DNA from 2 places in the Variovorax sp. SRS16 genome. Region 2 is predicted to be linked to the other one. Evidence: riboswitches for the same ligand, from Rfam matches in the RefSeq annotation. Region 2 holds a riboswitch; the other holds the start of a gene.
The links. A riboswitch is a leader RNA that binds a small molecule or an ion and turns the genes downstream of it on or off. The one in region 2 is predicted to bind S-adenosylhomocysteine.
Positions count from the first base shown of each region.

Region 1: another riboswitch for S-adenosylhomocysteine. It lies ahead of metH (methionine synthase); the one in region 2 lies ahead of ahcY (adenosylhomocysteinase).

Region 1 covers NZ_LR594666.1:201,982-205,359, forward strand. Annotated here, with positions in the region: gene E5P2_RS01000 (CoA-acylating methylmalonate-semialdehyde dehydrogenase) at 1-1,089, shown strand, start outside; S-adenosyl-L-homocysteine riboswitch at 1,163-1,258, shown strand; gene metH (methionine synthase) at 1,312-3,378, shown strand, end outside.
Region 2 covers NZ_LR594666.1:4,755,834-4,759,211, reverse strand. Annotated here, with positions in the region: gene E5P2_RS23040 (peptide chain release factor 3) at 1-1,123, opposite strand, end outside; S-adenosyl-L-homocysteine riboswitch at 1,353-1,422, shown strand; gene ahcY (adenosylhomocysteinase) at 1,495-2,940, shown strand; gene E5P2_RS23030 (TlyA family RNA methyltransferase) at 2,962-3,378, shown strand, end outside.

The sequences.
Region 1 (3,378 bases), 4.6 Mb from region 2:
CTCGGTGTGGTGGCGGGCATCACGCCCTTCAACTTCCCGGTGATGGTGCCGATGTGGATGTTCCCGGTCGCGATCGCGGCCGGCAACACCTTCATCCTCAAGCCCAGCCCGACGGACCCGAGCGCCTCGCTGCGCATGGCCGAACTGCTCAAGGAAGCGGGCCTGCCCGACGGCGTCTTCAACGTCGTGCAGGGCGACAAGGAGGCGGTCGATGCGCTGCTGGAACATCCCGACGTGCGCGCCATCAGTTTCGTCGGCTCGACGCCGATCGCCAACTACATCTACGAGACCGGCGCGCGCCACGGCAAGCGCGTGCAGGCGCTCGGCGGCGCCAAGAACCACATGGTGGTGATGCCCGATGCCGACATCGACCAGACCGTCGATGCGCTGATCGGCGCGGGCTACGGCTCGGCCGGCGAGCGCTGCATGGCGATCAGCGTCGCGGTGCTGGTGGGCGATGCGGCCGACAAGATCATGCCGCGCCTGGTCGAGCGCGCGAAGCAATTGAAGATCCTCAATGGCACGAACCTCGACGCCGAGATGGGCCCGATCGTCACGCGCGCGGCCCATGAGCGCATCAGCGGCTACATCGCGCTGGGCGAGAAGGAAGGCGCACGCCTGCTGGTCGACGGCCGCGGCTTCGACGGCAAGAGCGCCGGCCAGGGCTGCGAGGCCGGCTTCTGGATGGGCGGCACGCTGTTCGACCAGGTCACGCCCGACATGCGCATCTACAAGGAAGAGATCTTCGGGCCGGTGCTGTCCTGCATGCGGGTGCACGACCTGAAGGAAGCGGTGGACCTGATCAATGCCCACGAGTTCGGCAATGGCGTCTCGTGCTTCACGCGCGACGGCAACGTGGCGCGCGAGTTCGCGCGCCGCATCCAGGTCGGCATGGTGGGCATCAACGTGCCGATCCCGGTGCCGATGGCCTGGCACGGCTTCGGCGGCTGGAAGCGCTCGCTGTTCGGCGACATGCATGCGTATGGCGAAGAGGGCGTGCGCTTCTATACCAAGCAGAAGTCGATCATGCAGCGCTGGCCGGAGAGCATCGGCAAGGGGGCCGAGTTCGTGATGCCCACTGCAAAGTAACGCGTCTTTTCCCTCTCCCTCCGGGAGAGAGGGCAATACCCCTCGCTCGACGATCGCTTTAAAATCGCGGCTCCTGCCCGAGGAGCGTTGCAACGCTCGGCCTTGCCGAGCGTCAGGCTCGGGCCCCGGGCCGTATCCACGGCGCGCCATGCAACGACGCTCACCTGACCCATGTCTTTTCCAGGTGAGCCGTCCATGTCCTCCTTTCCCGATGTCCCTCCCATGAAACTGTCCGGCCTGGAGCCGGTGCAGATCGGTGAAGGCACGCTGTTCGTCAACATCGGCGAGCGCACCAACGTCACCGGTTCGAAGGCCTTCGCGCGCATGATCCTCAACGGCCAGTTCGAGGAAGCGCTGGCGGTGGCGCGCCAGCAGGTCGAGAACGGCGCGCAGGTGATCGACATCAACATGGACGAGGCCATGCTCGACAGCAAGGCCGCGATGGTGCGCTTCCTGAATCTGATCGCGAGCGAGCCCGACGTGGCGCGCGTGCCGATCATGGTCGACAGTTCCAAGTGGGAGGTGATCGAGGCCGGCCTGCGCTGCATCCAGGGCAAGGGCATCGTCAACTCGATCTCGATGAAGGAAGGCGTGGACGAATTCAAGCGCCAGGCCAGCTTGGTGCGCCGCTACGGCGCCGCGGCGGTCGTGATGGCCTTCGATGAACAAGGCCAGGCCGACACCTACGAACGCAAGATCCAGATCTGCGAGCGCGCCTACCGCATCCTGGTCGACGAGATCGGCTTCCCGCCCGAGGACATCGTCTTCGACCCCAACATCTTCGCGATCGCCACCGGCATCGAGGAGCACAACAACTACGCGGTCGACTTCATCAACGCCACGCGCTGGATCAAAGAGAACCTGCCGGGCGCCAAGGTGTCGGGCGGCGTGAGCAACGTGAGCTTCAGCTTCCGCGGCAACGACCCGGTGCGCGAGGCGATCCACACGGTGTTCCTCTACCACGCGATCCAGGCCGGCATGGACATGGGCATCGTCAACGCCGGCATGGTCGGCGTCTACGACGACCTCGAGCCCACGCTGCGCGAGCGCGTCGAGGACGTGGTGCTCAACCGCCGCCCCGATGCCGGCGAGCGCCTGGTCGAGGTGGCCGAGACCGCCAAGAGCGGCGCCAAGGACGAGAGCAAGAAGCTCGAATGGCGCGGCACGCCCGAGCAGCCGGTGTCGGTCGAGCAGCGCCTGTCGCATGCGCTGGTGCACGGCATCACCGACTTCATCGTCGACGACACCGAGGAGGCCTACCGCGGCATCCTCGCCAAGGGCGGCCGGCCGCTGCACGTGATCGAAGGCCCGCTGATGGACGGCATGAACGTCGTCGGCGACCTGTTCGGCGCCGGCAAGATGTTCCTGCCGCAGGTGGTGAAGTCGGCGCGCGTGATGAAGCAGGCGGTGGCGCACCTGCTGCCCTACATCGAGGAAGAGAAGCGCCAGGACGAGGCCGCGGGCCGCGACGTGCGCACCAAGGGCAAGATCGTCATCGCCACCGTCAAGGGCGACGTGCACGACATCGGCAAGAACATCGTGACCGTGGTCCTGCAGTGCAACAACTTCGAAGTGGTGAACATGGGCGTCATGGTCCCGTGCCACGAGATCCTCGCGCGTGCCAAGGTGGAGGGCGCGGACATCGTCGGCCTGTCGGGCCTGATCACGCCCAGCCTCGAGGAGATGCAGTACGTCGCCGGCGAGATGCAGAAGGACGATCATTTCCGCATCAAGAAGATCCCGCTCCTGATCGGCGGCGCCACCACCAGCCGCGTGCACACCGCCGTCAAGATCGCGCCGCACTACGAGGGCCCGGTGGTCTACGTGCCCGATGCCTCGCGCAGCGTGAGCGTCGCGCAGTCGCTGCTCTCCGAGCAGGCCACGAACTACATCGACGAGATCAATGCCGACTACGACAAGGTGCGGCTGCAGCATGCCAACAAGAAGCAGGTGCCGCTGTGGCCGATCGCCAAGGCGCGCGCCAACAAGACGCCCATCGACTGGTCGGCCTACCAGCCGCCGGTGCCCAAGTTCATCGGCCGGCGCATGTTCAAGAACTTCGACCTCACCGAGTTGGTGAAGTACATCGACTGGGGCCCGTTCTTCCAGACCTGGGACCTCGCCGGCCCGTTCCCCGCGATCCTCAAGGACGAGGTGGTCGGCACCGAGGCCGTGCGCGTGTATGCCGATGCCAAGCGCATGCTGCAACGCCTGATCGAAGGACGCTGGCTCAGCGCCAGCGGCGTGATCGGCTTCTGGCCCGCCAACACCGAGCGTGATGACGACATC
Region 2 (3,378 bases):
CGTGCGTGGTGAAGCCGACGATGTCACCCGCGTAGGCTTCCTCGACCGCCTCGCGGCGCTGGCTCATGAAGGTCACGACGCTGGTGGGGCGCAGCTCCTTGGCGGTGCGCTGCACCTTGAGCTTCATGCCCGGCGTGTAGCGGCCCGATGCCATGCGCACGAAGGCGATGCGGTCGCGGTGGTTGGCGTCCATGTTGGCCTGCACCTTGAACACGACGCCGGCGAAATCCTTGTCCTCGGGCTGGATTTCCTTCACCACCGGCTGGCGATTGACCATCGTGGTGCTGGTGCGCGACTGCGGCGGCGGCGCGAGGTCCACCAATGCATCGAGCACTTCCATCACGCCGAAGTTGTTGACGCCGGAGCCGAAGAACACGGGCGTCTGCCTGCCGGCCAGGAAGGCCTCGCGGTCCCAGGTGGGCGAGGCACCGGTGGCGAGTTCCATGCTTTCCATCGCGGTGTCGAACTCGCGGCCGAAGCGCTTGTGCAGCGCGTCGCGATCGGTCAGCGGCATGGCGTCGAAATCCTGCGGCAGGCGCTCGCTGCCCGATTCGAAGACGGTCATCACTTCGGTGCGCAGGTTGATGATGCCGCCGAAGGACTTGCCCTGGCCGACGGGCCATGTCATCGGCACGCAGGGCATGCCGAGTTCGCGCTCGATCTCGTCGAGCAGCTCGAGCGGCTCGCGCACCTCGCGGTCCATCTTGTTGACGAAGGTGATGATGGGTGTGTCGCGCTGGCGGCAGACCTCGATCAGCCGGCGCGTCTGCGCCTCGACGCCGTTGGCGGCATCGATCACCATCAGCGCCGAATCGACCGCGGTCAGCACGCGGTAGGTGTCTTCGGAGAAGTCCTTGTGGCCGGGCGTGTCCAGCAGGTTGATGACGTGGTCGCGGTAGACCATCTGCATCACCGAGGAGGCGACCGAGATGCCGCGCTGCTTCTCGATCTCCATCCAGTCGGAAGTGGCGTGCCGCGTGGCCTTGCGCGCCTTGACCGAGCCGGCGATCTGGATCGCGCCGGAGAACAGCAGCAGCTTCTCGGTCAGCGTGGTCTTGCCGGCGTCCGGGTGGGAGATGATCGCGAAGGTGCGGCGGCGGCGGGTTTCGGAGGCGAAGGTCATGGAAGTGAACGCGATGCGCGCTCACGGGCGCGGGCAGTCGAGGCAAAACCAGCGATTTTACCGAGCGCCCCTCGCGCGTGCCGCGGGCACCGCGCGCTCACGGCGGCGGCTGGAAGCCGTTGCGCCCGGCCAGCATGGTGGCGGTGGAGTTTGGGGGAGGGCGACGCAGTCCAGGCCGATCCGGGAGCCGCTGCTGACCACACGGCCCATCCGGGCGCGCTAAAATGCGCGCTCCGAGGAGCGTTGCAGCGCCATCAGGCGTGAGGCTCGGACCATCATCGCAACCACGCTCACCCGCTGTTCTCGCGGTGAGTCCCTCTCCGGTCATCCCCGAAGGCAGTGGCATCACTCAAACTTGTTTTGGAGTTTTCATGAGCGCCGTTCTCAAATCCGCATCTTCTCCCGTGGCCAGCGCCGATCAGGCGATCGCCGACCTGTCGCTCGCTGCCTGGGGCCGCAAGGAAATCCGCATCGCCGAGACCGAGATGCCCGGCCTGATGGCGATCCGCGAGGAATTCGCCAAGAGCCAGCCGCTCAAGGGCGCACGCATCACCGGCTCGCTGCACATGACGATCCAGACCGCGGTGCTGATCGAGACGCTGCAGGCGCTCGGCGCCAACGTGCGCTGGGCCTCGTGCAACATCTTCTCGACGCAGGACCATGCCGCCGCCGCCATCGCGGCCGCCGGCACGCCGGTGTTCGCGATCAAGGGCGAATCGCTCGAGGACTACTGGGACTACACGCACCGCATCTTCGAATTCGGCGCCAAGGATTCGAAGGGCGAAGGCCCGAACATGATCCTGGACGACGGCGGCGATGCCACGCTGCTGATGCACCTGGGCCAGCGCGCCGAGAAGGACCAGGGCGTGCTCGCCAACCCGACCAGCGACGAGGAACGCATCCTCTACGCCGCGATCAAGGCCAAGCTCGCGCTCGACGCAACCTGGTACACGCGCAAGTCGGCCGAGATCATCGGCGTGACCGAAGAGACCACCACCGGCGTGCACCGCCTCAACGAGATGAGCGCCAAGGGCACGCTGCTGTTCCGAGCCATCAACGTCAACGACTCGGTCACCAAGAGCAAGTTCGACAACCTCTACGGCTGCCGCGAATCGCTGGTCGACGGCATCAAGCGCGCGACCGACGTGATGATCGCCGGCAAGGTGGCCTGCGTGGCTGGCTATGGCGACGTCGGCAAGGGCTCGGCGCAAGCGCTGCGCGCACTGAGCGCGCAGGTGTGGGTGACCGAGATCGACCCGATCAACGCGCTGCAGGCCGCGATGGAAGGCTACAAGGTCGTGACCATGGAGTACGCGGCCGACAAGGCCGACATCTTCGTGACCACCACCGGCAACCGCGATGTGATCCGCCACGAGCACATGGCCGCCATGAAGGACCAGGCGATCGTCTGCAACATCGGCCACTTCGACAACGAGATCGCCGTCGCCTCGCTTGAGAAGTACGAGTGGGAAGAGATCAAGCCGCAGGTCGACCACATCACCTTCCCCGATGGCAAGAAGATCATCCTGCTGGCCAAGGGCCGGCTCGTGAACCTGGGCTGCGGCACGGGCCATCCGAGCTTCGTGATGTCGTCGTCGTTCGCCAACCAGACCATCGCGCAGATCGAGCTGTTCACCAAGCCCGACGCCTACCATGCCGGCAAGGTCTACGTGCTGCCCAAGCACCTGGACGAGAAGGTCGCGCGCCTGCATCTGAAGAAGGTCGGCGCGATGCTGACCGAGCTGACCGATGCGCAGGCGGCCTACATCGGTGTCGACAAGAACGGCCCGTACAAGCCGGACACCTACCGCTACTGAAACGCCCACTCGCGTAGCGCTTTGCGCGCCGATCAGTTGCTCGTCGAACGCGGCCTTGCCGCGTCGCGCTCGCAGGCCGTGCGGCTGATCGCGGGCGGTCTGCGCTGGCGCGACGGCGCGGACTGGCGCACGGTCGCCAGGAACCGCGACGAGATCCCTGTGGACGCCGAACTCGAGCTGCTCGATGCGGCCGAGGCGCGCTATGTCTCGCGCGGCGGGCTCAAGCTGGAAGGCGCACTCGCGGCCGCGGGCATCGATCCGCGCGGCAGGCGTTGCCTCGACGTCGGCCAGTCGACCGGCGGCTTCACCGACTGCCTGCTGCAGCAGGGTGCCGAGCACGTGATCGGCGTCGATGTGGGCCATGGCCAGTTGCATGCGCGGCTGCGCGAGGATGCGCGCGTGACCGCCGTCGAAGGCGTCAACGCGCGCACGCTCGGC